DNA from 2 places in the Youngimonas ophiurae (nom. illeg.) genome. Region 2 is predicted to be linked to the other one. Evidence: riboswitches for the same ligand, from Rfam matches in the RefSeq annotation. Region 2 holds a riboswitch; the other holds the start of a gene.
What was found. A riboswitch is a leader RNA that binds a small molecule or an ion and turns the genes downstream of it on or off. The one in region 2 is predicted to bind cobalamin.
Positions count from the first base shown of each region.

Region 1 (15,312 bases), on a different contig from region 2:
GATCGGCATTGCGCACCTCGCGCCACAGGATACGGCGCGCGCGCACCAGACCGGGCCGGTTGATGGCCCAGCTCAGCACCTGCATTTCGCGGCCCAGATCGAACGTGACCCAGGGGCGCTCAATCGTCAGCGTCACCGCAGCACCTCCAGCGGTTGGAAAACCGGCCCGTCCGGCGTGTCCATGAAATGCGCGGAAATTCCGAATTCGCTGCGCAGGTTCTGCGCCGTCAGCACCTGTGTGGGCGCGCCATCGGCCACCAGCCGCCCGCCCGACAGCAGCACCAGACGCGTGCAATGGCGCACCGCAAGCCCCAGATCATGAATCGAGACCATCACGGATTTGCCCTGCGCCGCCACCTGCTGAAAACACTGCATGGTCGAGATCTGATGCGCCGGGTCCAGCCCTGCGATGGGCTCGTCCGCCAGCACCAGAGGCGTTTCCTGCGCCAGGGTGCGGGCGATCAGGGCGCGGGTTTGCTCGCCTCCGGACAGGCGGGTCGCCGTACGGTGCCGAAGGGTTTGTAGCCCCATCTGATTCAGCGCCCGGTCCACGGCCTCTTGATCTTTGGGCCCGATGGGCTGGCCCACGCCCAGATGGGGAATCCGCCCCAGCGCCACCAGTGTTTCCACCTCAACGGGCCAGGCGATCTCGTGGGTTTGCGGCATCCAGGCGGCGTGCCGGGCGCGGGCGCGCGGCGCCATATCCGCAAGCGAGCTGTCGCCCGAAAACGGCACCAGCCCCAGCGCCGCCCGCATCAGCGTGGTCTTGCCCGCCCCATTGGGACCGATCAGGCCGACCACCTCGCCCGGCCGGATCAACAGATCAATGCCGCCGAAAACCATACGCCCCCGCAGGGTGACCGAGAGGTCGCGCAGACGCAGCAGGCTCATATCCCCGCCCTCCGGGTTTTATAGATCAGATGCAGGAACAGCGGGGCCCCGACCAGCGCAGTCAGCACGCCCAGTTTCAGATCCTGGGTGGGCAGCACCAGCCGCACCACGATGTCCGCAGCCAACACCATCGCCGCCCCGCCCAAGGCCGAGGCCCACAGAAGCCGCCCCGGCCGCGAGCCCACATAGGGCCGCAGAATATGCGGCACCACCAGCCCGACAAAACCAATCGCGCCAGCCACAGCGGTGGCCGCGCCGATTGCAGCCGCCGTGCCAATCACAAGCTTCAGCCGCAGGCGCGTCAGGTTTACCCCCATCGCCTGCGCCGCGTCCTCGCCCAGGGTCAGGGCCTCAAGCCCGCGCGGCAACGTGGCCAGCAACCCCCAGCCCACCAGCATCAGCGGCAGCGCCAGCCAGACATGCGTCATAGACCGATCCGCCAGCGAGCCCATCATCCAGAACACAATCTCATTGGCGGCAAACGGGTTTGGCGACAGGTTCAGCACCAAAGAGCTAAGCGCCGCCGCCAGCGAAGAAATCGCGATCCCCGCCAGGATCAGGGTCAGCGCCCCCCCCTGCGGGCCAGCCAGCGCCAGCACCAGAAAAACGGCGGATAGCGCTCCGGCCAGCGCGGCGATGGGCAGCCCCAGAACGAAAGCGGCGGACAGCCCGGTATGAATCGCCAGAACCGCCCCCAGCGCCGCCGAGGCCGACACTCCGATCAGCCCAGGATCGGCCAGCGGATTGCGCAGATACCCCTGCATCCCGGCCCCGGCCATCCCCAGAGATATGCCGATCATCAGGCCCAACAGCGCGCGTGGCAGGCGGATTTCGCGCATCACCATGCTCAGCGGGCCCTCATCCTGCACAAACAAGGCGGACAGGCTGTCCAGCACCGGCATCCCCGCCGGCCCCAACACCAAAGAGGCCACAAACAACACCGCCACACAGACGGACAGGAACAGCATCAACCGGGTCATTTTGCGCGCCCTACCTGATGCCGCAGCGCCACCAGATCCGAAATCGCCCGCAGCACGAAAGGCGTGCCGCACAGCCAATCACTGTCGGCAACGCTGGCGGTTTCGCGGCCCTGCTGGATAGCGCGGATAACGGGGTGTTCCAAAATCGCCTCGGACCGGGACTGACCGGGGTATTTCGCGCCAGTCACGATGGCATCGGGTTGCAGCATCACCAGCACCTCAAGCGGCAGATTGCCCGCGTGGCTCTGGCCCGCGCGGGTGGTGGCATTTTCGAACCCGGCGGCCAGCAGGATCTGCCCAGCCAGCGTTTTATCCCCGGTCGTATAGCCATTCGCGTAATAGAGCGCCGCCAGAGGCCGGTTCTGCACGTCCTCGCGCAGGGCCTGTAGATCGGCATCGAATTTGGCCACCATGGCCTGGGCGCGGGGCTCTTGGCCCAGGGCGCGGCCCATCTGCAACATACGCGCGCGTACGTCTTCCAGGGAGTAGGCCGGCAGGAACATCTCAACCCGTTTGCCCAGACGCTGCAACATACCAACCGTCGCCCGCCCCGTATAGCGCCCGGCCAGGATCAGATCGGGATCTTGCAGATAGATTTCCTCGGCCAGGCCCCGGTTTTGCGGGAAATCCCGCGCGCGTCGGTGCATCGCACTGCTGCGCGGATCGGTGGACAGATAGGAAAGCGACGTGATCTGCGCCGGGTCCGCGATCAGCATCGCCAGCTGATCGGTGCACAGATTCATCGAAACGACACGGCGCGGCACCGTATCGGCAAAGGCTGCCGCGCCAGAAAACACCAGCGCGGCAGCCAAGGTTATGATCTTAATAAGTCCCACGAACCCCGATATACACCGCGCGGCCCGAAGTGCTATAGCCCGCAGCGGTTTCGTAGTTTTCGTCGGTCAGGTTCTCGATCCGCAGGTAGGCCTCGGCCCGGTCGGAAATTCGGTGCGAAACAAAGGCATTCACAACGGTATAATCCGGCACGGCGCCGATGGTGTCCGTCCGGTCGGCAACGTGGTTCAGGCTGATGCCGCCAAAGGTGCTGGCCCCCAGTTGCGCGTTCAGGCCGATCTCGATGTCATGCTTGGGCACGCGCAGCGCCTGCGCGCCGCTGCCATCGGCGGTGTCGGTCAGGGTGTAGCTGCCCACCAGGTCGATCGTGTCGGACAGGGCAACCTGCCCGGACAGTTCCAGCCCCTTGGCGGTGAAGTCCTGCACCTCGTAGCAGCCAAAGCCGCTGCCGCACCGGACCGAGCCGTAATCCCAATACACCTGCCCGTCGATGTCCGTCCGGAACAGGGTCGCGCGGACGAAGGCATCGCCGCCAAAGCGCTTCTCGATCCCCAGCTCAAAGCTGGTGGATTCTTCGGGCTGGAAGGTCGGATCGCCATAGACCGAGGTCAGCTGGTACAGGCTGGGCGGTTTATAGCCGGTGGCCGCCTGGGCCCGCAGAATCAGGTCTTCTTGAATGCGCCAGGCCAGCGCCACGCGCCCCGTGGTCTTATCCGAGAAATCGGCGGTATCGTCATGACGCAGCGAGGCCACGATATCCAGCGTGTCGGTGGGGGTGTAGACGGCCTCGGCGAAGATGCCAGTGATCTTGCTGGTGGCGCCGCCGGCCTCTTCGCGGGTCTGGTCGGCACCGACATGCATGGCCACGGCCGCACCCAGATCGAAGCTGGCGGCATATTCCAGCTTCTTGCGCTCGCCGTTGAACGGCGTCGCCCACCCGTTCGAGCTGCTAAGCCGGTCGGTTTCAAAATAGCTGTAGGACAGGCTGTGCGTAACCGCGCCGGTCATGAAATCGGTGAACAGACGGATGCCTTTGGCCTCGCGTTCGTTGATCTCGTCATAGGGCAGCGCGCCATCGCCCGACCATTCGTCGAACTCGCCATTGGCATCCAGATAGAAGGCCGAGACACCGACACTGGCGGTGTCGCTCAGGTGGTAGACGCCGCGCAGGTTGATCAGGGTCTGCTCATAGCCGTCATCCTCGGTGCCTGCGGCATTGGCCGAGAACCCGTCGGTTTTCACATGGCTCAGGCCCAGCGACAGTTCCGTCCGGCCATCGCGCAACCCCAGGGCCAGCGCCCCGCGGCGGGTGTTATACGCGCCATATTCCAGGCTGGCCTGGCCCGACACGCCGTCCTGCGCCGGGGTCCAGCTGTCCAGGTTCACCACGCCGCCGACGGCGCTGACGCCATAGCGCGCCGATTGCGAGCCTTTCAGAACCTCAACCCGCGACAGGTTCGCGCCGGTCAGCCCGCCCCAGTCGAATCCGTTGCCGCTGCTGGCCGGATCCGAAATATCAATGCCATCCAGCAGAACCGGCACATAGGCGCCGCCCAGCCCCCGGATCCGCAGGTTGGTCGAGGTGCCCAGCCCCCCGTTCGACGAGGCCGTCACCCCCGGCAGCCCGGTCAGCAGCCCCGACAGGCGGGTGTCGGGCGCGGTGTTCAGATCGTCCTCGGTGACGATTTCAACAGTGGTGCCCGAGCGTTCGACAGCGGTTTCGTCATAGTTGGCAGAAACTGTGATATCGCCCAGATCCAGATCATCCTGGGCAAAGGCCGGTGCCGTGGCCAGCGCGGTCAGCGCGACACCAGTCAAAAGAGCGGTCTTGGTCATCCCATCATCCCCTTTGGCGCGGGCAGTCGGGCCCGCATATGCTATGAATGTCCTGAAGGGATGCTCCCTCCGCAGACGGTGAGTGTCGTCACCACAAACGGAAGGTCCGTTGTCCGAAACGCGCCCCGCGCTTGGACCGGGTGATCGCCTCGGCAGGTCTCCTGACTTGCGGGTCTCAGCTTGGCCGGGCCTTCCCAGCGCGCATTTTCTGCGCGTCAGTGGCATGTTCCGGCTTCGCTCGCCGCTCACAGTTGCGGGGGCAGTTGCGGAGTTGCGGGCTGCTCTTGCCCGCTCACCGCATTCCCTATTATCCGCTGGCGTACCAGTCGGACCGAAGCAGAGGTCGGATAATCGTTCCCGATTTCTTTGTAAATGATAAGTTTGCCGCAGCGCAGAGCCCGGCAGCCTGCGCCGGGCTATCCCAGCTCCAGCGTGGCCACCCCGAACAGCGTCTGCGGCGCCGCAGCCGCGGGGGCCGGGCCGCGATACATTCTGGCCGTGGCAAAGCCCGAACGGAACCCGGCGGCTTCAAGCCTGGCCTGAAACCCGGCCTGCGCGCCCGGCACGTCGATCGTTACATCCGCCACTCCGACCGACAGCGCCGCCGCTTGCATCAGGGCCCAGGCATCTGCTGCGGTTTCGGCCACAACCGGGCCCAGTTTCCCCCCATCGCGGCACAAACGCGCGGTGGCGAACCCTGCAACCTTGCCGCGCTGCAACACCACGGTTTTGCGCGTCTCGGCCTGCGTCAGCCAGGGCCTTAGGAACCTTGGGCGCGCAAACCCGTTCGCTGCCAGATCCAGCTCAGACAGATCGTCCCGCGCATCCAGTGCGCGGATGTCCGGATGCGCCAGCGGCTTCAGACGTCCCCGATAGCGCATCGTCGCGCCAGCGTGCCGAAACCCTGAACGGGCATAATTCGCCTGCTGCTCGGCCACGCCATCCAGCCCCACGGTCCGATCCCCCGCATGGGCCAGCGCGTGCCGCCACAATGCCAGCCCGATCCCCTGCCCGCGAAACTGTGGGTGACAGATATACAGCCCCAGAAAGGCAAAGCTGTCCGAATGGATCACAACCGAAATCGCGGCCACCATGCGCCCATCGACCTCGGCCAGGAAAAACCCTTCGGGGTCAGAGGCATAAAAGGCCTCTGCATCCTCATGGCCCGGATTCCAACCCTCTTTGGATGCCCAGTCCAGCATCCGGGCCACATCCCCCGCCGAGGCCGTTTTCAGGATCATTGCAGCGCGTCCCTCAGCGATTGCGGCGCCGAGCTGATCGCCCGCAGGTCCAGCGATGTCAACAAGTCCAGCAGGTGGTTTTTCATCAGCTCTTCGGCCAGCGGACCGTCATGATCGGCCAGAGCGCGCAACAGCGCATCATGCGCGTGGCTTTCGCACAGCGCAGCGCGGCGCTGCCAATACAGCGCAATAATCAACGAGGACCGCGACACCAGCTGCGCCACGAAATCGGCAATCGTGTCCTGATCGGCAATGCGGGCGATCTCGATATGAAACAGTCCCGACAGATGCAGCGCGCGCCCGGTATCGCCCTGCTGCAAGGCGGCGTGTTCGTCATCTATGTGGCGTTGCAGATTGGCCAGATCGGTTTCGGTGATCCGCTCGGCCGCGGAATGGGCGGTGCGCGGCTCAAGCAAAGAGCGCGCCTCGAAGACTTCGCGCGCTTCCTTGACGGTGGGCTGCGCCACAAAGGCCCCGCGGTTGCGCCGCAGATCAATCAGCCGTTCATGGGACAATTGCTGCAACGCCGCGCGGACAACCGTCCGGCTGACGCCGTAAATCTCGCCGACTTCATCCTCGTTCAGCTTCATCCCTGGTGCCAGGCGATGTTCATGGATCGCCCGCGCCAGATTTTCGGCAACGAAACCGCTGCCAGAGTCTTTTTTTCGCGCCTGCTGCATTCTGTTGCTGTGCCCTTTCGTTCGCCGAGTTTCCCGTCTTGGGCGGTGATTCTCAAGTGTGGGATCAATTCGCAGCGGCGGCGACATTATTGTATACAATATTGGATTACTATTTGTGCGCACTTGATCGGCAAGCGCTGAAATCTCGGGCATCGCGTGTTTGCGCATGGCAAAACCCCTGTCAGAGCTTTGCCCCGCCCCCACAGCCCCCGCAGCATGACCCCAACGAAACGCCGACAAGGGGTGAGCGATGCGCTCGGGACAGGATCTGGAACTGGTTCATTTGACGAAACGCTATGGGGACACGCTGGCCGTGCGTGACGTCAGCCATGTGTTTCACAAGGGCAGCTATGTGTGCCTGCTGGGCCCCTCGGGCTGCGGAAAATCCACAACGCTGCGGATGATTGCCGGGCACGAGGCGGTCTCGGACGGGGCGATCCTGCTGGACGGTCAGGATATTTCCGCCCTGCCCCCCGCCCAGCGTGGCACCGCGATGATGTTTCAGAATTACGCGCTGTTCCCGCATCTGAACGTCCGCGACAACGTGGCCTTTTCCCTGCGCATGAAGGGCGTGGACAAACCCACCCGGCACAAGGCCGCCGATGAGATGCTGGCGCTGGTGGACATGACCCAATTTGCCGATCGCCTGCCCGATCAGCTGTCCGGCGGGCAGCAGCAACGCGTGGCGCTGGCCCGCGCGCTGGTGACCAAACCCAAGGTGCTGCTGCTGGACGAGCCCCTTTCGGCGCTGGATCCGTTCCTGCGCATCCGGATGCGGGCCGAGCTGAAACGCCTGCAACGCGAGCTGGGCATCACCTTTATTCACGTCACCCACGGCCAGGACGAGGCCCTGGCACTGGCCGATGAAATCGTCGTGATGAATAACGCCGTGATCGAACAGGCCGGGCCGGCGCGCGATGTCTGGACCGCGCCGCGCACCGAATTCGTGGCGCGTTTCATGGGCGGGCATAACGTGATCTCGCTGGATGGGCAAAAGGTGGCCCTGCGCGCCGATGACGTGCGGTTGGGCCAGACCGGCCTGCCCGCCACCGTGACGGCGGTGGAATATCAGGGGGCGCATGTGGCCCTGACCTCAACCACCCAATCGGGCGAAGAGGTTCTGGCGCTGGTCCCCGAAACCACCTTTTTCGCAACACCAAAAAATCCGGGCGACGCGATTGCGCTGACCTGGGACGAGGGGCGGCTGCACCGCCTCCTGGCCTGAGAGCCACCCCACCGATCCAACACAGACCAACATGAAAAGAGGATGAAGATGGCCAAAGTAGGATACACGCGCCGCTCACTGCTGAAATCCGGGGGCGCCGCGCTGGCTGCCACCGCGCTGCCCGCGCCGATGCTGTGGGCGCAAAACATCAAGGACGTCACCCTGCGCCAGTTCGGCACCGGGGTTTCGAACCTGAACGAGGTCGCTCAGAAGGTCAAAGAGGACCTGGGCTTTACCCTGGAAATGACCGCCCTGGATTCGGACAGCGTGACACAGCGCGCCGCCACCCAGCCTGGCAGCTTTGACATTGCCGACATCGAATACTGGATCTGCAAAAAAGTCTGGCCCACCGGCAACTTGCAGGCGATGGATACCAGCAAGATCAAGAATTACGACAAGATCGTCGGCATTTTCAAATCGGGCAAGCTGACCCCCGAATCCACCATCGCCCAGGGCACCGCGCCCCATAGCGTCGGCTTTGTCGAAGGCCCCGGCTCGAACAAGTTCGCGTCCGAGGAAACCGGCTGGATGACCCTGATCCCCACCATCTATAACGCCGACACGCTGGGCATCCGCCCTGATCTGATCGGCCGCCCGATCGACACCTGGGCCGAGCTGCTGAACCCCGAATTCAAGGGCAAGGCCTCGATTCTGGACATCAGCTCGATCGGGATCATGGACATGGCCATGGTCTGCGAGGCAATGGGCGAAATCCAATATGCCGACAAGGGCAACATGACCCGCGAGGAAATCGACAAGACCATCGGCATCTTCACCGAAGCCAAGAAAAACGGCCAGTTCCGCGCCTTCTGGAAAACCTTCGACGAAAGCGTGAACCTGATGGCCTCGGGCGAGGTGGTGATCCAATCCATGTGGTCACCCGCCATCACCGCCGTCAAATCGCGCGGCATCCCCTGCGTCTATCAGCCTCTGAAAGAGGGCTACCGCAGCTGGGGCGGCGGCATCGGCCTGTCGGCCAACCTGTCCGGCCTGGAGCTGGAGGCCGCCTATGAATACATCAACTGGTATCTGGACGGCTGGGTCGGCGGGTTCCTGATGCGTCAGGGCTATTACTCGGCCGTGCCCGAGACCTCGAAGAACTACATGTCCGAAAACGAATGGGGTTTCTGGTTCGAGGGCAAAGAGGCCACCGGCGACATCACCAGCCCCTTCGGGGACGTGCTGGCCAAATCCGGCGAGACCCGCGATGGCGGCTCGTTCTATGACCGGATGGGCGCCGTGGCCTGCTGGAACGCCGTCATGGACGAAAACCAGTACATGGTCCGCAAGTGGAACGAATTCATCGCATCGTGATGCGGTGACACCTTGGGATGAGGGGGCGCGGCCCTCTCATCCTCCCCTTTCCTGACGCTGCGCGCAAAGGCCCCCTATGCTGAAAAACCGTCACCTCTCGGGCTGGCTGCAAGCCGCCCCGCTTAGCCTGATCCTGCTGGGGTTTTTGATCCTGCCGATCCTGACGATTGTCGTGGTCAGCTTCTGGCGGGCGACGGAATTTTCCATCATTCCCGATTTCTCATTCGAGAATTACCAGTATCTCTTTGGCTCGCCCGTCACCTACAAAGTCTTCTTCGCCACGTTCAAATACGCGCTGATCACCTGGGCCGCGACCTTTCTGATCGGGTTTACCGTCGCCTATTACCTGGCCTTTCACATCCGCAGCCAGGGCGTGCAGATCGCGCTGTTTCTGCTGTGCACGATCCCGTTCTGGACGTCGAATATCATTCGGATGATTTCCTGGATTCCGTTTCTGGGGCGCAACGGGATTGCCAACCAGACGCTGATATCCTGGGGCGTGGTGGATCAGCCGGTCGAGTGGCTGCTCTATTCGGATTTTTCAGTCATTCTGGCCTTTGTCCACCTGTACACGCTGTTCATGGTGGTGCCGATTTTCAACACGATGATGCGGATTGACCATTCCCTGATCGAGGCCGCCCGCGACAATGGCGCCAGCGGCTGGCAAACGCTGACCCATGTGATCCTGCCGCTGACCAAACCGGGGATCATGATCGGCACCATTTTCGTGCTGACGCTGGTGATGGGGGATTTCATCACCGTGCGTTTCATGTCCGGCAGTCAGAAGGCCAACGTCGGCCGGCTGATTTCCAACGATATTTCCCTGCTGCAATATCCCTCGGCCGCGGCGACATCCGTTGTGCTGCTGCTGACCGTGCTGATCGTGATCGGCATCCTGCTGCGCTTTGTCGACATCCGTAAGGAGCTGTGATCCATGGAAAAGCGTCCTCGTTCCTTCTATGTGCTGACCGCGTTTTTCGCGCTGTTCATTCTGTTTCTGTACGGCCCGACGATCACCATCGGCATCCTCAGCTTCCAGGGGCCGGGCGGAGGCCTGACCTTTCCCATGCGCGGGGTGTCGCTGCACTGGTTCTTTGATCTGTTCGAGGAACAGGCCGTGGGGGACATCTGGGGCTCGTTCCGCAGATCCTTTGCGCTGGGGCTGATGGTGATGGTGACCACGGTCGTGGTGTCGGTGATGGGCGGGCTGGCCTTTCGCAAACGCTTTGCGGGGTCGGGCGTGGTGTTTTACCTGATCATCGCCTCATTGGTGATCCCGTCGATCCTGGTGTCACTGGGGGTGGGGCTGATCTTTAGCCAGCTGGGCTGGCCGGTGCATTGGGCCAGTTCCGGATTCGGCGCGCAGCTGACCTGGACGCTGCCCTTTGGCCTGCTGATCATGTTCGCCGTCTTCAACCGTTTCGACAAATCCTACGAAGAGGCCGCCCGCGACCAGGGCGCCACCGCCTGGCAGACGATCCGTTTCGTGGTGCTGCCGATCATCGCGCCTTCTTTGATCGGGGTGGCGCTGTTCGGCTTTACCCTGTCCTATGACGAGTTCGCCCGCACCCTGCTGACCGCTGGCAGCTATAACACCCTGCCGCTTGAAATTTTCGGAATGACAACCAACGTCACCACCCCGGTGATCTATGCGCTGGGGACGCTGACCACGCTGTTTTCCTTTGTCATCATCGGCGGGTTTATCCTCAGCCTGTGGATCACGGGGCGGCGGCGCGCGCGGCTGGGCTCGGATGCGGGCAAAGGGGTCTAAGCCCGGTGAAACTGCTTTTTCTGAATCCAAATTCCTCGGCGCATATGACCGATAGCGCGGTGGCCTCGGCCCGGCAGGTGCTGCCGCAGGCGCAGATCCTGGGCTGGACGAATAGCGACGGCCCGCCCGCCATTCAGGGGCCGCAGGATGGGGATGACGCGCTGCCGGGGGTGCTGTCTTTGTTGCCGCGCGCACGGGACGAGGCCGTGGATGCGATCGTCATCGCCTGTTTTGACGACACCGGGCTGGCGCAGGCCCGCGCCGCCGCGCATTGTCCAGTGATCGGCATTGGCCAGGCGGCCTTTCACATGGCGCTGCTGCGCGGCCAGAGCTTTGGCGTTGTCACCACCCTGTCCGTTTCCGTGCCGGTGATCGAAGGGAATATTCGCCGCTACGGCTTTGCCGATCATTGCGCGGGCGTGCGGCCCAGCGGGCTGCCCGTGCTAGAGGTCGAGGATGGCGGGCCCCACGTCCTATCCGTTCTGAGCGACGAAATTAACGCCGCGCAGACGCAGGGGGCGCAATCGGTTGTGCTGGGCTGTTCGGGGATGACCGCCCTGCTGCCGCCTTTGCAAGAGCGCGCCGGCCTTCCTGTAATCGACGGGGTGCGCGCGGCGGCGGCACTGGCGCAGGCCATGGTCCTGACCCGTTAAAACCCAAAGGCCACCCGCTATGGGGGTGGCCCTGATTTCTGTCATTTCCGGCGGATCACTCTGCCCATTCCCAAGGCCGGGTGAACGCGCCCAGCACGTGCCCGACCTCATCGTCATGCACAACGCCGGTCCGTTCGACCTGCGCCACCAGGCCGCGTTTCTTATCGTCGATCACCGCGATGACCTGGGCGTTCAGCTTGGCCTCGTCCAGCGCCTGATTGTAGACACGGGTGATGGCGCGCTTGCGCAGATCGGGCTTGAACACCTTGCCGACGGCGGTTTTGGGCAGCTCGTCCAGCACCTCGATGAATTTGGGCTGAGCGGCGCGTTCGTGGACATGGATCTTGGCGTGTTTGATCAGCTCTTCTGCGCTGACCGAGGCCCCCTCGATCAGTTCGACATAGGCGCAGGGAATTTCGCCCGCGTGCACATCCGGCTGGCCGATCGCCCCGGCAAAGGCAACATCATGATGCGCCAGCAGGGCCTCTTCGATTTCAGCCGGGTCAATGTTATGCCCGCCGCGAATGATCAGATCCTTGGCCCGGCCGGTGATCCAGATATAGCTGTCCGCGTCGATCCGGCCCAGATCGCCGGTCCGCAGGTATTTGCCGTAATGGTACAGGTCTTTGTTCTTATCGTCCTCGGTATAGGTGTTGGGCGCGTTGACGCCGGGGTTCGAGACGCAGATCTCGCCCACCTCATCGGGGGCGCATTCCACCGGCGCACCGTCCACCTCTTTGAAGATACGCACATCGCAATAAGGGAACCGGATCCCGACCGAGCCGACCTTCTTCTGCCCATCCACAGGGTTCACCGACACCAGACAGGTGGCCTCGGTCAGCCCGTAGCCCTCGACGATGGTCACGTCCGAGGCAGCTTCGAACCGATTGAACAGTTCCAGCGGCAGCGGGGCCGAGCCCGAAAACGAGGTCTTCACACTGGAAATATCCGCATCCACCGGCCGCTGCATCAGCGCCGAAATCGCCGTGGGCACGGTGATGATGAACGAGATTTTCCAGCGCTCGACCAGTTTCCAGAAATTATCGAACACCCCGTCGCCGCGATACCCCGCAGGCGTCGGGAACACCACATGAGAACCGGCATAAATCGCCGACATCATGATCACATGGCAGGCAAAGACATGGAACATGGGCAGCGGGCAGATGATATTGTCCTCAGGGGTGTACAGCAGCGTGCCACCCAGCCAGCCATTATAGACAATGCCCGAATAGCGATGCTGCGCCACCTTGGGCATCCCCGTCGTCCCGCCCGTGTGGAAATAGGCGGCCACGCGATCCTCGCTGGCATCGGCAAAGGACAGCGCGCGCGGGTATTTGCGCATCGTTTTGTTGAAATCCAGCACATCCGCGTGGTGATTGCCCGGATTTTTCGGACGCACCAGGGGCACGATCCAGCTTTTGGGCGGAGTCAGATAGCGGTTCAGATCCACCTCCAGAACCGTGTGCACGCCCGGCGCGTGGCGCACGGCCTCGGCGGTTTTCTGGGCAACATCCGTCTTCGGAAACGCCTTGAGCGTGACCACGACCTTGGCCTTGGTCTCACGCAGGATGGCGCCGATCTGCTCGGGCTCCAGCAGCGGGTTGATCGGGTTGATGATCCCGGCAATCGCTCCGCCCAGAATGGTCAGGATGGTTTCATTGCAGTTGGGCAATACACAGGCCACCACGTCGCCCTCGCCCACCCCCAGATCGCGGAACATGTTGGCCGCCTGACAGGTGCGCGCGTGCAATTCGGCCCAGGTCAGCGTCTCGGCCTTATCGGTCGGCCCCGACAGCAGCTGGAAACTGACGGCATTGCCCGCACCGTTCTTGTCCTTGGTGCGCGTCAGCATCTGATACAAGGTCCTGGGCACATCGCGCTCGGCCCAGGTTGCCTCGCTCTCGATCGCAATCGTGTCCTGAATGGATGCAAATCCCATCGGTATCCTCCCGTTTTGCGGCCCGTTTCACATGGGCCAGCTGTGTTCCTCGCGCGCAATGTGAAAGGGTTTCCCCTTTCATACAAGACGCCCCCAAGGTCAATTGCGCAACGTCAAAACACAAAAAAAGGCGCAAAACTGCGCCTTTTTCCGGGTCATTCTGGGTGACCTTTGGTTAAGCCTCGACAGGGATACGCAGCACCTGACCGGGATAGATCTTGTCGGGATGGCTCAGCATGGGTTTGTTTGCCTCAAAGATTTCCATGTAGCGGTTGGCACTGCCCAGAGTCTTCTTGGCAACCGCCGACAGCGTGTCCCCTTTTTCCACAGTGTGGAAAAAGGCTTCCGCCTCGGCGTCGTCTTCGACCTCTGCCACACCTTCGACATTGCCAACCGCCAGGATGACCTTTTCACGCATTTCCGGGGTCAACGCCGCGCCAGAGATCTTTACCTTGTCTCCTTCCACAGCGAAGTCCAGCCCCTCGGCATCAAGCCCCAGGTCTTCGACCTCTTTTTTCAACACCGCCGGTGTCGGCTCTTCCGCCAGTTTCTTGCCCGAGCTTTTCCAGAAATTGAACAGTCCCATGTCATATCCCCGTGAGTGGTGGCCAACCGTGAGTGGCGGCCTCAATAGCCGCAACCTGCCCCGACAGCCGCCATTTCAAAAGGGGAAAAACTGGCACGTCACGTCACAATCACCCCAATAAGACATGTCACCCCTCCCCCCGCCCGAGGAGAAGGCCAACAGGCCGCCGACGAGACATCAAGCGCGCCGCAGGCGCCCCTTCAGGTCACATCCCGTCGGTGAATTGCAGCCTGGCCAGCCGCGCATACAGCCCGTCTTGCGCCACCAGCTCTTCATGCCGGCCCTGAGCCACGATCCGGCCCTCCTCCAGCACGACAATCCGATCCGCCTTCTTCACCGTGGCCAGACGGTGCGCCACGATGATCGTCGTGCGGGTTTTCGACAGCTCGTCCACGGCTGCCTGCACCGCGCGCTCGCTTTCGGCGTCCAGGGCGCTGGTGGCCTCGTCCAGCAACAGAACCGGCGCATCCCGCAGGATGGCCCGCGCAATCGCGATCCGTTGTTTCTGCCCGCCCGACAGCATCACGCCACGCTCGCCCACCTGACTGTCATAGCCCTCGGGCAGCTTCAGGATAAAGTCATGCGCAGCGGCGGCTTTGGCCGCGGCCTCCACCTCGGCATCCGAGGCACCGGGCCGTCCAAAGCGGATATTTTCCCGCGCCGAAGAGGCAAAGATCACCGGATCCTGCGGCACCAGCGCCATATGCTGCCGGAATGCGCTGCGCGCCATGTCGCTCAGCGCGGTGCCATCCAGCAAAATCCGCCCCGCCTGAGGATCGTAGAACCGCAGCAACGTCTGAATGATCGTCGTTTTCCCGGCCCCAGAGGGCCCCACCAGCGCCACGGTTTCCCCCGGCTGGATTTCCAGATCAATCTGATCCAGCGCCGACACATCCGGACGCGAAGGATAGCGGAAACTGACATTCTCAAAGCGGATCGCCCCACGGGTCGGCGCGGGCACGGGCAGAGGCTGCGCCGGATCGGCCACACTGTCCGTGGCCCGCAGCAGTTCAACCAGACGCTCTGTCGCGCCTGCCGCGCGTTGCAGCTCGCCCCAGATTTCCGACAGGGCCCCAACCGAGCCCGCCACCATGACCGAATAAATCACGAATTGCACCAGCGCACCGGCGCTCATCAGCCCGCCGCGCACGTCATTGGCACCGATCCACAGCACCCCCACAACGCCGGAAAACACCAGGAAAATCACGATCACCGTCATCACCGCCCGCGTGGTGACCCGGCGGCGGGCCGAGTCATAGCTTTTCTCGGTCACATCGGCGAAATCGCGGATCGCCGCGCGTTCATTGGTAAAGGCCTGTACCGTCTGGATCGAGGTCAGCGCCTCGGTGGCATTGCCCGAGGACGCGGCGATCCAGTCCTGATTTTCGCGGCTCAGCACCC
Region 1 covers NZ_JBNAGJ010000007.1:52,721-68,032, reverse strand. Annotated here, with positions in the region: gene ACP15O_RS14685 (adenosylcobinamide amidohydrolase) at 1-136, opposite strand, end outside; gene ACP15O_RS14680 (ABC transporter ATP-binding protein) at 133-891, opposite strand; gene ACP15O_RS14675 (FecCD family ABC transporter permease) at 888-1,871, opposite strand; gene ACP15O_RS14670 (ABC transporter substrate-binding protein) at 1,868-2,683, opposite strand; gene ACP15O_RS14665 (TonB-dependent receptor plug domain-containing protein) at 2,694-4,502, opposite strand; cobalamin riboswitch at 4,637-4,853, opposite strand; gene ACP15O_RS14660 (GNAT family N-acetyltransferase) at 4,919-5,743, opposite strand; gene ACP15O_RS14655 (GntR family transcriptional regulator) at 5,740-6,423, opposite strand; gene ACP15O_RS14650 (ABC transporter ATP-binding protein) at 6,674-7,648, shown strand; gene ACP15O_RS14645 (ABC transporter substrate-binding protein) at 7,697-8,962, shown strand; gene ACP15O_RS14640 (ABC transporter permease) at 9,039-9,893, shown strand; gene ACP15O_RS14635 (ABC transporter permease) at 9,897-10,733, shown strand; gene ACP15O_RS14630 (aspartate/glutamate racemase family protein) at 10,739-11,386, shown strand; gene ACP15O_RS14625 (acyl-CoA synthetase) at 11,442-13,325, opposite strand; gene lysM (peptidoglycan-binding protein LysM) at 13,501-13,911, opposite strand; gene ACP15O_RS14615 (ABC transporter transmembrane domain-containing protein) at 14,117-15,312, opposite strand, start outside.
Region 1: another riboswitch for cobalamin. It lies ahead of ACP15O_RS14665 (TonB-dependent receptor plug domain-containing protein); the one in region 2 lies ahead of ACP15O_RS00410 (energy-coupling factor ABC transporter permease).

Region 2 (15,312 bases):
ATATCGCCGGGCACATCGAACGGCCCGCGTGCAATTTCCGCCTGCCAGTGCCGCAAGGGCACGTCCTGCGGCGCATCCACCAGCCGCAGCAGATACCGATGCTGAGACCGCGCAGAGAACAGCGCCAGCGCCTGTTTTCCGATCGCCAGAAACACCCGCGCGGGGGCCTCGGGCAGGGCTGCAACGGCGGCCTGCATATCGGAAACATGATGCCAGATGTCACCAGCGCCAGCCTGCCAGGGCGGGCGTTGATACGTCACCAGATCCACCCCCAGCGCCGCGCAGGCGGCCTGTGCGTTCCGGCTCATCCCAGAGGCAAAAGGATGTGTTGCATCAATCACTTGCCGCACGTTTTCAGCCTGCAAGAAAGCCTGCAACCCCGCGCATCCTCCGAAGCCGCCAACCCGTGTGGGCAAGGGCTGCGCGACGGGTCTGGCCGTCCGTCCGGCATAGGAAAACACCGCGTCCGCCCCGCGCTGTGCCAAGGCGCGCGCCAGCTCCGAGGCCTCGCTGGTGCCGCCAAGCAGAAGGATGCGCGCCATGTGTGAAAACCTCTCTGATCCTGCGTGGCTGACCCTGATCGGGCTGGGCGAAGATGGACTGGCCGGGCTGCATGATGCAAGCCGAAAGGCATTGCATGACGCCCAGCTGATTTTCGGAGGCCCGCGTCACCTGACCCTGGTGAACGCAGGCCCGCGCGGGCGGGCCTGGCCCGTGCCGTTTTCCATTGAGCCGGTGCTACGGGCGCGCGGCAAACGCGTGGTGGTGCTGGCCTCGGGCGATCCGTTCTGGCACGGTGCCGGAGGCAGCCTGACCCAGCACCTGACGCCCGCCGAATGGCAGTGCTTTCCCGCGCTTTCCTGCGTTGCCCTGGCCGCTGCGCATCTGGGGTGGCGGGCTCAGGATGTCCAGGCAGTCGCGCTTCATGCCGCTCCGTTCGAGCACCTGATCGCGCATTTGAACGCGGGGCAGCGCCTGTTCTGCACCCTGCGCGACGGGCTGGCCCCGCGTGCCCTGGCCCAGTGGCTGACCCAGCAGGGTTTTGGTGCCAGCCGCATGACGCTGCTTGCCGCACTGGGGGGGCCACGAGAGCAGATCCACACCAGCCGGGCCGATCGGTTCGACCTGCCCCAGACCCCCGCCCCGGTCATGGTGGCCTTGCAGATTGAGGGCCGGGCCGGCCTGCCCCAAAGCCCCGGCCGCGACGCCGATCTGTTCGCGCATGACGGCCAGATCACCAAAGGCCCGATGCGCGCCCTGACCCTGGCCGCGCTGGCCCCCCGCGCGGGGCAGCATCTGTGGGACATTGGCGCGGGCTCGGGCTCGGTTTCGGTGGAATGGGCGCTGGCGGCGACGGGGGCCAGTTCCTCGGCAGTCGAGCCCCGCGCAGATCGCATTCAGAACATCACCGAAAATGCCCGCCGCTTTGGCCTGCTGGACCGGATCACTCCGCATCTGGGCGCGGCCCCCCAGATATTCCCGCAACTCCCGCCGCCCGATGCAGTGTTTCTGGGCGGAGGCGGGTCCGAATCCCTGTTCCGCGCGCTGTGGGACATCCTGCCGCCGGGCACCCGCGTGGTTGCCAATGCCGTCACGCTGCAAAGCCAGGCCCTGCTGACCCGGTGGCAGGACGCACAGGGCGGCTCGCTGATGAAAATCGACCTGGCCATGGCGCAGCCTCTGGGGCGGGGCCAGGGGTGGCAGGCCGCGCGCAGCCAGCTGCAATGGAGCGTTCTGCGATGATTGTTGCCGGAATTGGAATGCGCAGCACGGCGCAGCAGGCACAGGTGCACGCCGCGCTGAAAATGTCCACGCACCCGATTGCCGCGCTGGCCTGTCTGGAGCAGCGGGCCGCGCCGCTAAGGCCACTGGCGCAACAGATGGGCCTGCCGCTTTTCACGCTCAGCGAACAGCAGATCGCGGGCGTTCCGACCCACACACAATCCCCCCGTATCCTGGCGCGTTTCGCAACCGGATCGGTGGCCGAGGCCACGGCGCTGGCCGCGCTGTCCCCTCAGACCGGACAACAGACCACACGGCTGATCGCTCCGCGCTGGGTATCCGCTTGCGGCCACATCACCATCGCCCTTGCAGAAGGATCCACCAAATGACCGTCCACTTTATCGGAGCCGGCCCCGGCGCGCCCGATCTGATCACCCTGCGCGGGCGCGACCTGATCGCGGCCTGCCCTGTGTGTCTCTATGCGGGTTCGCTGGTGCCCGAGGCGCTGTTACAGCATTGTCCGCCCGGTGCCCGGATCGTGAACACCGCGCCGCTGTCGCTAGATCAGATCATCGCGGAAATTCAGACCGCTCATCGGGCCGGACAGGATATCGCCCGTCTGCATTCGGGGGATCTGTCGGTCTGGTCCGCCATGGGCGAGCAATTGCGCCGCTTGCGCGCCCTGGACATTCCCTATCGGATCACCCCCGGCGTGCCTGCCTTTGCGGCCTCGGCGGCGGCGCTTGGGGCTGAGCTGACCCTGCCCGGCGTGGCGCAATCGCTGGTGCTGACGCGGACCTCGGGGCGGGCCTCGGCCATGCCCGAGGCCGAAACGCTGGAGAATTTCGCCGCCACCCAGGCCACGCTGGCGATTCACCTGTCCGTGCATGTGCTTGAGGATGTCGTGGCGCGGCTGACCCCCGCCTATGGGCCCGAGTGCCCGGTGGCCATTGTCTGGCGCGCCAGCTGGCCCGATCAGCGCCTGCTGCGCGCCACGCTGGCAACGGTGCTCGACGCCACGCAGGGGGAACGCGGCCGCACCGCGCTGATTCTGGTGGGGCCTGCCCTGGGGGCGCAGGATTTCGACGAAAGCTGCCTTTATGCCGGGGATTATGACCGCCGGTTCCGCCCCGTGGGCACGCACCCGCGCTTTCCGGAGGGCACGCAATGAGCCTGCCCTCTGGTCTGATGATCTCGGCGCCCTCTTCGGGGACCGGGAAAACCACGCTGATGCTGGGGCTGCTGAATGCGCTCAGCCGCCAGGGGCTGACGGTGCAGCCCTTCAAAAGCGGCCCCGACTATATCGACCCCGGCTTTCACCGGGTGGCGGCGGGGCGGCCCTCGTTCAACCTGGACAGCTGGGCCATGACGCCCGGCGATCTGAGCCAATGGCTGCAACAGGCGCAGGGGGCGGATCTGGCGCTGGCCGAAGGGTCGATGGGCCTGTTCGATGGCGTCGCCCGCCCCGGCGAGACCGGCAATGGTGCCAGCGCCGATATCGCCGCCCGGACCGGATGGCCGGTGGTGCTGATGCTGGATGTCTCTGGTCAGGCGCAATCGGCGGCCGCCACGGCGCTGGGGTTCCGCCAGATGCGGCCCGATGTCCGGCTGGCGGGCGTCGTGCTGAACAAGGTGGCCAGCCCCCGCCATGAACATCTGCTGCGTCTGGGCATGGAACAGGCAGGCATCCCGGTTCTGGGCGCGCTGCCCCGGCGCGGCGCGGTCGAGCTGCCCGAGCGGCACCTGGGATTGGTTCAGGCCGAAGAGCAGCCCCAACTGAAGGCTCTGTTGCAGGCCGCCGGGGATTTCATCGCCCAACACATCGACATTCCGGCCCTGCTGGCGGCGGCTGGCGGCACGCAGGCCAACGCGGCCCCGCTACATCTGCCGCCGCCTCCGGGGCAGCGGATTGCGCTGGCGCGCGATGCGGCGTTTTCCTTTGTATATCCGCATCTTCTGCACAGCTGGCGCCGGGCCGGAGCCGAAATTCTGTTCTTCTCGCCTCTGGCCGATCAGGCCCCGGACCCAAGCGCCGATACCTGCTGGCTGCCCGGAGGCTATCCGGAATTGCACGCCGGGGCGCTGGCGGCGGCCGAGCAATTCCACACCGGGCTGCGCCGCTTTGCTGAAACCCGCCCGGTCCATGGCGAATGCGGCGGCTACATGGCCATGGGCGCCGGGCTGGTCGACAAGGAAGGCACCCGGCACCGGATGGCCGGGCTTTTAGGGCTAGAGACCAGCTATGCCAGGCGCAAAATGCATCTGGGATACCGCCTGGCCCGGCTGAAGTCCGCGATGCCCGGCCTGCCTGCGGGCACGGCGCTGCGCGGGCATGAATTCCACTATTCCACAATCCTGGCCCAGCCGGATGATCCCCTGGCCCATGTCGAGGATGCCAATGGCGCCGAGGTGCCGGAAACCGGATCGCGCCGAGGCCATGCCAGCGGAACCTTTTTTCACCTGATCTCGGGGGCGTCCAGCCCCATCCAGAAAGGAGGCCAACCCCACAGATAACTCGGCCCGGCGGCTCCTATCGGTGCTTGCACCTGGGATGAAAAGGGAACGCGGTGCAAATCCGTGACTGCCCCCGCAACTGTAAGCGACGAGCAAACCGCACTGCCACTGAAGACCTCGGGAAGGCGCGGCCAGCGATGATCCGCAAAGTCAGGAGACCTGCCGCCACACGACATCCTGGCCCGTTTCGGGCCGTATCACACAATCGCCGTCGGGGAAGACGGCAAGGAGACTAAAATGCATATCGAACCTGGAATCGTAACCGGCGCGAAAATCGTGCTGTCTTATGCCACGGCTGCTGGTGCCGGCGCGCTGGTGCTTAGATCGGCCTATGATCTGATCCGCGCCAGCGGGGTGCTGGCCTTTGCCGGGCGCGCGCTGATCGCCACCGTCCTGACCTTTGTGTTCTTCGAGATCCTGCCGCATTTCCCGGTCGGCGTCAGCGAGGTGCATTTCATCCTCGGCTCGACCCTGTTTTTGCTGCTGGGTGCCGCGCCGGCGGCCGTTGGTCTGGCGCTGGGGCTGCTGATTCAGGGCCTTGTGTTCGCGCCCTTCGATCTGCCGCAATATTTCATCAACGTGACCACCCTGCTGGTGCCTCTGTGGCTGGTCAAAGAGCTGGCCCAACGCATCATCGCCCCCGGCACGGCCTATGTGGATCTGAAATACACGCAGGCGCTGGCGCTTTCGACGGCCTATCAGGGCGGCGTGGTGGCCTGGGTCGCGTTCTGGGCCTTTTACGGACAGGGGGTCGGCGCGGAAACCCTGGCCTCGGTCCTTGCCTTTGGCGGTGCCTACATGCTGGTCGTGATCATCGAGCCCCTGGCGGACCTGGCCGTTCTGGCGGCGGCCAAATCGGCACGGGATCTGACCCGCACGCCACTGTTCAACGCCCGCCTGCACAGCGGCAGCTAACGCTTCCGGCGTGGCCCTTTCTGGGGCCACGCACACCAAGGATTTCTACCCATGTACACCCTGTCGCTGGTCGGTATCGGCACCGGCAATCCGCAGCATCTGACCTTACAGGCGGTCGAGGCGCTCAATGCCTGCGATCTGATCCTGATCCCGCGCAAAGGCCGGAACAAAGACGATCTGGCCCAGGCCCGGCGGGAAATCTGCCAGCGGGTCTTGCGACCCGGCGGGCCGAAACTGGCCGAGTTCGATCTGCCGCGCCGCGACGACAGCACCCCCGATTATCACCAGGGTGTCGCGCAGTGGCACGATGCCATCGCGGAAACCTGGCGGTCTGAAATCCGTGCCCATCTGCCCGATGGCGGGCGCGTGGGGTTTCTGGTCTGGGGCGATCCGTCGTTATATGACAGCACGCTGCGCATCGCCGCACGGCTGGAAAACCACCTGCCGCTTAGGGTAAGCGTCATTCCCGGCATCACCTCGGTGCAGGCGCTGACGGCGGGACATGCCATCGCGCTGAACCGGATCGGAGCGCCCATCACCATCACCACCGGCCGCCAATTGCGCGATCACGGCTGGCCGGACGGGGCCGACACCGTTGTCGTCATGCTGGACGGGTCTTGTGCCTTCCAAAGCCTGAGCGGCAGCGCCTATCACATCTGGTGGTCGGCCTATGCCGGAATGACACAGGAAATCCGCCTGTCCGGACAGCTGGCAGAGGTCTCGGACAGGATTCGGCAGACGCGCGCGCAGGCGCGGGCACGGAACGGGTGGATCATGGATATCTACCTGTTGCGCAAACTGGACTGCCCCTCTGCCATGCCCAGATAGCCCTGCGCCGCCCGCAAAATCCGTGTCTCAAGCGTGCTGGCCTCGGTCGGTCCGAACACCCCGGTTGCATCCGTCATGCCATAAGTCAGCGCAGACAGATCCCGCGCGGCCTGGGCCGGGCGGGGAACGGCATGGTTGGCCAGCGCCTGGCTGACAACCTGAAGGATCGCCCGCTTGAGCGCCCGCGTTTCCTCTTCCATGGGCAGGGTCGCCTCAGCATAGCTGAGCGAGCGGACCAGAGCAGGCCGCTGCTGCCAATGCGCGGTTCCCGCGCGGATCAGCGCGCGCAGCACGCAGGTTAAATCCTGCCCTTCGGATTGGGCAGAGGCAGTCTGGAGCGCGCCAAGCAAAGTCTTGCGTTTCTGCCGGATCAGCGCCGCCAAAAGAGCCTCGCGCGCGGGGAAATACTGATACAGGCTGCCGATACTGACCCCGGCCCGCTGCGCCACCGCATTTGTGGTGAATCCCTGAAGCCCCTGCTCTTCCAGAATATGAGCCCCCGCCTGCAAAATCGCGCTGACCGTCGCGCGGGCACGGGCCTGACGCGGTTTTTTTCTGGGGTTTAGGAAGGTTTCCGCCGACGCCATGAAATACGAGTTTCCGATATGAGCCTTTGCTCACATTATTGTGGTATCCAAGACAGATGCAAGGGTAGCGCGATGACCGACACTGTTCTGTTCCTCAAGGCCTGGATCGGCGCGCCGTTGCGCGTGGCCTCGGTGGTCCCTTCGGGGCCCCGGCTGGCGCATCTGATCACCGCCCGCATCGGCCCCGACACCGGGCCCGTGCTGGAACTGGGGCCGGGAACGGGCGTTTTCACCCGCGCCCTGCTGAAAGCGGGGGTGGCCGAACGGAACCTGACCCTGATCGAGGCCGAGGATAGCTTTGCCGATCTGCTAAGCCTCAGGTTTCCGCAGGCCCGGCTTTATCGGATGGATGCAGGCGGCCTGCGGCACCTGCCCCCCGCCAGCCGCCAGCATGGAGCGGCCATCAGTGGCCTGCCGCTGCTGTCCATGCCCCAAAGCCAGGTGCTGCGGGTGCTGGCCGGCGTTTTCGCCCAACTGCGGCCCGGCGCGGCGCTGTGGCAATTCACCTATGGCCCGCGCTGCCCGGTGCCTGCGCGCATCCGGACGGGGCTGGGCCTGCGCACCCAAAGAGCCGGCCACACCTTGCGCAATTTTCCCCCGGCCACGGTCTGGCAGATCACCCAAGAGCCGCCCCATATCGGGCGCCCCAGGCCTCGTAACGGCTGATTGCCTGGCCTGAACCCATCATTCTTGCGCCTGAAACGGTCAAATCTGTGTGCAGGGCTGGGCCTGCGGGGCTGCTGTATTAAACTGCGGCCAGACCAGATAAGGAGCCCCAATGATCAGCGATCAGACGCTTTTACGGCTGGAATCCGAAGTCTCGCAGGCCATGTCTGCGGGGCAGATTGCGCGCAACATCGGCGTGAACGGGTGCCAACAGACCCAGAGCCTGACAGACATGGACATGGCCCAGCCGATTGTGATGTTCCCGATCAAGGGACGCAAACGGATCGCGGTGGGCCCCCAAATCTACGACGTCCAGGCAGGAGAGCTGCTGGTGCTGCCCCCCAACACGCGCTTTGATCTGCAAAACATCCCGGCGGTGGGAACGGGCCGTTTTCTGGGGGCCTCATTGGTGTTCGATGCCCCCACGGTTGAGCTGTTTCACAAGATTTATGGCCCCGAGCTGACCAACTGGCAGATGTCTGCGAAATGGCGCACCGCCGGGTCGGACGCGCTGTTTTCGCTGATTGCGGACTGGCTGGCACATGATCGGAAGTTTGGCTCGGATCGCGCACAGACCCGGCACCGCCTGGCCGAAATCCTGCTACTGCTGGCCCGGCAGGGGGTGGCTGGAAACCTGCTGGGATCGGGGGCCGAGACACTGCGTGATCGGATTCGCAGCCTGTTCGCAGCCGCCCCCGCACAGGACTGGCGGATCGCGGATCTGACCGCGAAACTGGCCATGAGCGAAAGCACCCTGCGCCGCCAATTGCGCAGCGAAAACACCAGCTTCCGCGCTTTGCTTGAAGATGCGCGGCTAAGCCATGGGGTCGAGCTGGTGATGATGTCGGACATGCCCATCGGCCAGATTGCCTTTGACTGCGGCTACCAGTCGCAATCACGCTTTTCCGAGCGGTTTCGCCTGCGGTTCTCGCTCAGCCCGACCGAGCTGCGCGCCACACAGACCCAGCCCGCCAGCCATGTGGTTCAGATGGACAGCTATCGCCCCGCGCCCTGACCGAAACAGGCGCGAGATTGACCGTCCGCGGCGCGCAAACACAGGCCCGAACGGGCATTTCTTTCCTCACATATCTGGAAAGGAAGCTTATGAAACTCTCGCTGACCCCTTTCGCGCTGATCGGCGCGCTTGTCTCTTTTGTGCCGGCGCTCGCCCAGTCCGGCACTGCCATCCCCCTGCCCGACCCCGCCTTTGCCCCCGAGGGCATTTCGGCCGATGCCGATGGCAACCTGTATACCGGCAGCCTGACCCAGGGCCGCCTGATCGCGATCTCGGCCAAAGATCACAGCGTGCGCGATTTCGCCCCCGCCGGTGCGAATGGCATGGTCACGGTTGTGGGCCTGCACGTGGCGGGGGACACCGTGTTCGCCTGTTCCTCGGATCCGGGGATCAGCGCGCTGACCGGCACCGCCGCCCCCGCTCTGGTGGCCTTTGACCGCGTCACCGGCGCGGCCTCGGGGCGGTACGAGCTGCCCGCTGGCGGTGCCTTCTGCAATGACATCGCCCAATTGCCGGACGGCACGATCCTGGCCACCGACAGCTTTGCGCCGCGGATTTATGCGCTTGCACCGGGGGGCGATCAGTTGGAAATCTGGCTGGAGGACGCGCAATTCAGCGGCGAGGGTTTCAACCTGAATGGCATCGCCTATGACGACGGCGCGGTCTATGCGCTGCGCTATAACACCGGCACGCTGCACCGGATCGCCATCGAGCAGAACGGCCAGTCCGGAGCCGTCAGCCAGGTGGCCCTGCCGCGAAATATCCATGGCGCGGACGGGCTGACGGCCCTGGGCAACGGACGGTTTCTGATCGTCGAAGGCGGCGGTTTGTCTGCTGGCGCGACAGGCGCCCTGCTGGGTGTCACGCTGAACGGCGACGCTGCCACAATCGACACGATCGCGGCGGATCTGAACGTGCCCACGACGGCCACGGTGATCGGAACGCAGGCCTATGTGATCGAGGGCCAGCTGGATCACCTGTTCGACCCGTCCGCAGGCCCCGCCGATCCATACCGGATCCTGAAAATCCAACTGCCCGCCGCCTATCGCTAAGACAGTCTGGATGACGACCGGCCAGAGCAATCCGGCCGGTCTTGGGTATTTAGGGGTATTTTCAGTTTTTGGCGTGCCAAGGAGTGCGGGCAATTATCCGGTTGCGCCGCGCCCCTTCACCACGAACATTCGGGCAGACAAGCCACCGCTGGCAGATTCTGATGAGCGGAATTTCCAATCCTGTGCGCCCGCGCCTGCGGCCATTCATCATTGATGACGCAATGCTTCAATCGGATCCAGATGCGCGGCACGACGCGCTGGGAAATACCCGAAAACCACGCCAACCGCCGCTGAAAACAGGAATGCAATGGCCACGATAAACGGATCGGGGCTGAACGGGATGACCATGATGTTGGACGCTACGGCTGCAAGCCCCAGCCCCAACAGGATGCCAATGACTCCACCGATCATCGACAGCACAACCGCCTCAACCAGAAACTGGAGCAGCACCTGATGCGCCGTGGCCCCAACCGCCAGCCGGATGCCAATTTCGCGGGTGCGCTCGGTGACCGAGACAAGCATGATGTTCATGATCCCGATCCCACCAACCAACAGGCTGACAGCCGCCACAGCCGATAGCAAACCAGTCAAAACGTCGGTAATCCCGGTCAGCATAGACGCCAGCTGTTTCATGTCGCGGACATTAAAATCGTCTTCTTCGCCGTCACTGATCCTGCGCCGCTCGCGCATCAGCACCTCGACATCGACCACGGCGCGCTCGGTGGACACGCCATCGACCACCGCCAGATAGATCATCGAAACATCTGACGTCCCAAGAACCCGGCGCTGCAAGGCCTTGATCGGCATCAAAACGATATCATCCTGATCCGAACCGAAGCTCGACGCGCCCTTTGCCTCCAGCAAACCGATGACTTCACACGAGACACTCTTCAAGCGCAATGTCTCACCGACCGGATCGAAATTTCCCATCAGTTCTTGGCGAACGGTTTCACCGATGATGCAGACCGCCTTGCCCGAGTTTTCCTCAGACGGCAAAAAACTGCGCCCGCGCACCACCGGCCAATCCACCACGTCCAGATAGCGCGCATCGGTGCCGGCCACGGATGTACGCATGTCCTCGGTGCCATAGACCGCGTTCAGCGTGGTCTGTGTATAGGGCGCGGCGGTGCGAATGCTGGACAGTTGATCCACCAGCGCCTCGACATCCTTCAGTTCAAGCGATGCCGCGACGGAACTGTTCCCCGGCCCCATCCGCCCTGCCCCTGGCAACACCATCAATACATTGGTGCCCAGCTTTTCAACATCCGCCGTGACCTGATCGGAACTGCCCTGGCCTACAGTGACCATAGCGATGACCGCCGCCACACCGATCACGATGCCAAGCACGGTCAGGATCGAGCGCATCGCATTGCGAAAGATGGCCTGGATCGCCAGGTGAACGGTTTCCCGTATCATGCGCCCTGCCTTTCGTGGTTGAAGACTTCTTCGGGGGTGCCGGTGCGTTCTATACGCCCGTCCACCATCCAGATCACCCGGTGGGCATAGGCCGCCATGTCTTCTTCATGCGTGACCATGACGATGGTTATCCCTTCGCGCTGGTTAAAATCGCTTAGCAGCTCCATGATTTCGAGTGACCGTTTGGTATCGAGATTGCCAGTAGGTTCATCCGCCAGGATGACCTGCGGGCTGCCGATCAGGGCACGGGCAATGGCGACCCGCTGTTGCTGCCCCCCCGAAAGCTGAGAGGGATCATGGTGTTCGCGCCCCTTGAGCCCGACCTTCGCCAGAGCCTCCATCGCCTGTGCGCGCCGTTCACCGGCCGGCACGCCCTTGTAGATCAGCGGCAGTTCAACATTGTCTATCGCCGAGGTGCGCGCCAGCAGGTTGAACCCCTGAAACACGAAACCAAGATAGTTGCGACGCAACAAAGCGCGCTGATCCCGCGTCAGATCGCCCACCTGCACCCCGTTGAACAGGTAACTGCCACTGGTGGGGCTATCGAGACAGCCGATGATGTTCATCGCGGTCGATTTTCCAGATCCCGACGGGCCCATGATCGCGACGAACTCGCCCGGTGCGATGGTCAGATCGACGCCATCCATGGCGCGCACTTCAGCTTCGCCACTGCCGTAAACCTTGGAAATGTCCCGCAACGCGATCACGGGAGTGTCGCGGCCCACGTTGCTGCCCGTGCCCGTATCACTGCTCACGTTACTGGCCCTCGATCATGTCGGTGATCACTTGATCCCCGGCCTGCACCTCACCGGCAAGAATGATCGTGTGCAGACCATCCGAATCTCCTTTTTCAATCGTGATCTCAACGATGTCCTTGCCGCGCAACACCCACAGCGTATGATCGGACACGGCCCTAGCGGCGCCAGGCCTCGAAGGCATGATCAGCCCCAGCAGACCACCGCCGCCCTCATCGTCCGCGATCTCGGCCTCGATGACCTGGGGCGGAGCAAAGCGCAGCGCAGCATTGGGCACCAGCAGCACGTCTTCGTAATGTGCGGCAATAATATCGGCGGTGGCCGTCATGCCGGGGCGCAGCAAAAGCGCCTCATTGTCTACGGACAAAATTGCCTTGTATGTCACAAGCCCATCGGTGCTTTCCGACGCATAGCGCACCATGGATATTTCCGCCGGGAAAACCGCATCGTCATAGGCATCGACGGTGAAGCTTGCGGAATCCCCTTTGGCAATCCGACCGATGTCGGCCTCGGCAACATCGACCTGCAATTCCATCTGCGCCAAGTCCTCGGCAATTGTGAACAGCTCGGGCGCAGACAGGCTGGCAACGACGATCTGTCCGACATCGACAGCGCGATCCAACACGATTCCGTTGATCGGCGACACGATGGTGGCCTTGTCCAGAATGGCCTGCTGCGCATCAAGCTGGGCCTGCGTCAGATCCACATTGGCCTGCGCACTGGCAACGCCGGCACGAGCCCGGTTCAACGCGGCCTGCGACGTGATCAGATTAACATGCGAGGTGACGCCGCGTTCATCCAGTTGCTTCACAACCTCAAAATCCGCTTGCGCTTCCAGAAGGCTGGCCTGCGCGCTGGCCAGTTGCGCCTCGGCCACCGCTTGGCTGGCAATCTGGACGGCCAGTTGCGCGTTCAGCTGCACCGTGTCCAGCTTGGCCAGAACCTGGCCAGAGGTGACCCGATCGTTGAAATCCACCAGTACCTCGGCGATGGTCCCAGTTTGCTCGGATGACACTTCGACATTATTGGTGGGCTCTATCGTTCCGGTTGCGGTGACCGTCACCGTCAGATTCCCACGGCTGGCGGCCTCGGTCACATAGACCACCCCCGAGCGTTCTTCGGTCTGTTGCATCCACCAGACCCCAAGCGCCCCGAGAAGGACAGCAGCCCCCACCCATCCCAGCCAGGCTGGGAAGCTCCGACTGGCCTTTCCCAGACCAAGGGACATTTCAATTTCGCGCTGTGTTTCGTTCATGGCTCGATTTCCGTCGATTTGAACAGTTTCCCCCTGTTACGACACTCGGTAACAGAGTTGCATGACCTGGATCATACAACGCCCCGGTTTCGGAATTCCGTCGCTGTTTGGCTGTCCGGAGACATGAACACGCCATCATACCGGATGGTAGAGAACACAAAACTACAGGGCGCAGCGCATGGCAGCACGAACGGGCCATCAGATTTCAAGTAATGGCCAAGATGACCACGCGCCGCATGTTCAAGTGTCAACGAGCGCATTATTCCCTGCGGCTTCGGTGTCCACATGTGCGCATGACATACCATCAACTGGGAACATCGACACATAGATATGCAATATAAACGATGCTGCTTCTGCGCACTCCTCGGAAGAGTAACGCCTACCATCTAGCGAGCTGGCTTCGTGGTCGTAAGGCGGGAAATCTCTGCGTGTCCTGAGCAAACAGCACGGACCGACACCACAAACGATATCCAAGTGGATCAAGTCGACCGGACGCACGATCAAGCCACGAAATTCAAACCAAAAATATGATCGCGCCCGCATGTATGCGCTGATTGATGATGGATGAGCTGATCAATGCGCTTAGATCAACTTTGAAGGACAAGTCGCCTGCTCTGCTGGATACGCAAATCTTCTCCAGTCTGGCAGGCTCGGCCCTCAGCGATTGGTAGGCAACCGCAAAGCCCGAACGGAAGTGCAGATAGACCAGTTTGAACGTCGATTAGATATGGTGGATGCGGCATCTTGGTCTGCCAGGTGTGCGGACAGCTTCAAGATATCAGAAGGTCTTCGATCATGTCGCGAGGTCTGGGGCTGCAAAAACACTGGTTGGCGAGCCACCGCGCCGCCTTCTGGCAGATATGCAGTGGGATCCAGCTAATCCCGTCCCACTCTCAAATCTCTCGCAACTTATAATCAATGGTGTCTGTCGCGCGGGAAATAGTTACTTCCATGGCGAAAAGTTCACTGGTGGACAGGCTGGGCAATGGAAGCGCGACGCCAAGCTCATAGAAGAAGCTCCTGCCCTACTGAAAGAGGCTCAAAATTCGCATTCAACCAGCCTGGAAGCATTGTTACTTCTGTTTAGGTAGCCCAAACTCGTAGCCCGCCAGTCTTCATTTGAACCGTGCCTCAGCCAATTCGAATGTCCGGAATGCGGGCACGCGTGTGACGGTTGGGCTTGGTGGCCGGTCCCGCGTTGGAAAATCCCCCAAGGTGGAAGCCGCAGGGATCTTGGTGAGACTATGGAGAAAGTGCGCGGGCAGTTGCTGTGACGGCGTTTCCGGCGGACCGTTTGGCATTTTTCACGGCGCTACCGCCGTCCCAGCATAGCTTAGGCGTTTTCCGTGCGTCGCCATCCTAAAAATCCAGCGAAGCATCACGTACGGGGGCGAACCGGATACTCGCGGTTTACCCACAATCATCCGGTTCGCGGTGATTGGGTCAGTTTATGACGTAAAAGCCAATTTCGCCTGACGTCTTATAAGGGGGAAGTGGCGGACCGAGGAGGATTCGAACCCCCGACCCCCTGATTCGTAGTCAGGTACTCTATCCAGCTGAGCTATCGGTCCGTGGAGGCGGGGTTTAAGCCTTGCTGCGGACATTGGCAAGAGCAAAAATCGCAGATTTCCCGAAGTTTTTTCGCCCCTCGTGTTTGCCCTTATTTTACTGGGTGGCCTCGCCTTTGGGCAGCGCGATTTCAAAGGATGTGCCTTCGGGCCCCGTGTAATCCAGGCGCAAATCACCGCCATGGCCGCGGATCAATTCCTGCGCGATGGCCAGCCCCAGCCCGGTGCCGCCCTTGCTGGCTCCGCCCTGGAAGGGTTTGAACAGATGTTCCTGGGCCTTAGCGGGCAATCCGGGGCCGGTATCGGTGACGCGGATCAGCCAGCAGGCATCGTCCTCTTCCGCATGAACCGAGATTTCCCCCCCCGCGCCCCGCTGCGCGAGAGCCTGCCGGGCGTTGCGCACAAGGTTGAAGATCACGCGATAAAGCTGTTCAGGATCGGCCCGCACCTGCATGGCGCCGGGGACGTCCTCGGCGAAGGAAATGTCATGCTCGCCCACGGACAGGCGTTCGCTGTCGATCACGTCACTGACGATATCGGCCAGGAAAATGCGGCTCAGGCGAGGGGCGGGTTCCTCGGCCTTGCCAAAGGCCAGCGTGGATTCGCACAGATGCACCGCGCGGGTGATCGAGTTCACCAGCTTGGGCGCCAGACGTTTGACACCGGGATCTTCGGACATTTCGATCCGGTCGGTGAACAGCTGCGCGCTGGTCAGGATATTGCGCAGATCGTGGCTGATCTTGGCCACCGCGCCGCCCAGCTGGGCCAGGCGCTCCTTTTGCTTCAGCGCGCCGGTCAGCTGGGTCTGCATCGTGGCCAGGGCCTCCTCGGCCTCGCGCAGCTCACGCAGAGAGGACGTGGGGGTGATGATCCGGCGGGCGTCCTCGGGGTTGGCGGCATAGGATTGCATATGCCGCACCACGCCTTTGATCGGCTTCACCAGGAACATGCGGACAGCAAGAAACAGCAGCACCGCCGTAAAGGCCGAGATCACAGCAGAGAGCACCAAAATCCGCAGC
Region 2 covers NZ_JBNAGJ010000001.1:62,205-77,516, reverse strand. Annotated here, with positions in the region: gene ACP15O_RS00435 (cobalt-precorrin-6A reductase) at 1-542, opposite strand, end outside; gene cbiE (precorrin-6y C5,15-methyltransferase (decarboxylating) subunit CbiE) at 541-1,743, shown strand; gene ACP15O_RS00425 (cobalamin biosynthesis protein) at 1,740-2,111, shown strand; gene cobM (precorrin-4 C(11)-methyltransferase) at 2,108-2,893, shown strand; gene ACP15O_RS00415 (cobyrinic acid a,c-diamide synthase CobB) at 2,890-4,236, shown strand; cobalamin riboswitch at 4,230-4,417, shown strand; gene ACP15O_RS00410 (energy-coupling factor ABC transporter permease) at 4,474-5,151, shown strand; gene cobF (precorrin-6A synthase (deacetylating)) at 5,203-5,979, shown strand; gene ACP15O_RS00400 (TetR/AcrR family transcriptional regulator) at 5,934-6,566, opposite strand; gene ACP15O_RS00395 (class I SAM-dependent methyltransferase) at 6,639-7,232, shown strand; gene ACP15O_RS00390 (helix-turn-helix transcriptional regulator) at 7,345-8,247, shown strand; gene ACP15O_RS00385 (NHL repeat-containing protein) at 8,337-9,299, shown strand; gene ACP15O_RS00380 (ABC transporter permease) at 9,507-10,715, opposite strand; gene ACP15O_RS00375 (ABC transporter ATP-binding protein) at 10,712-11,470, opposite strand; gene ACP15O_RS00370 (efflux RND transporter periplasmic adaptor subunit) at 11,472-12,725, opposite strand; tRNA gene ACP15O_RS00365 (tRNA-Arg) at 14,220-14,296, opposite strand; gene ACP15O_RS00360 (sensor histidine kinase) at 14,391-15,312, opposite strand, start outside.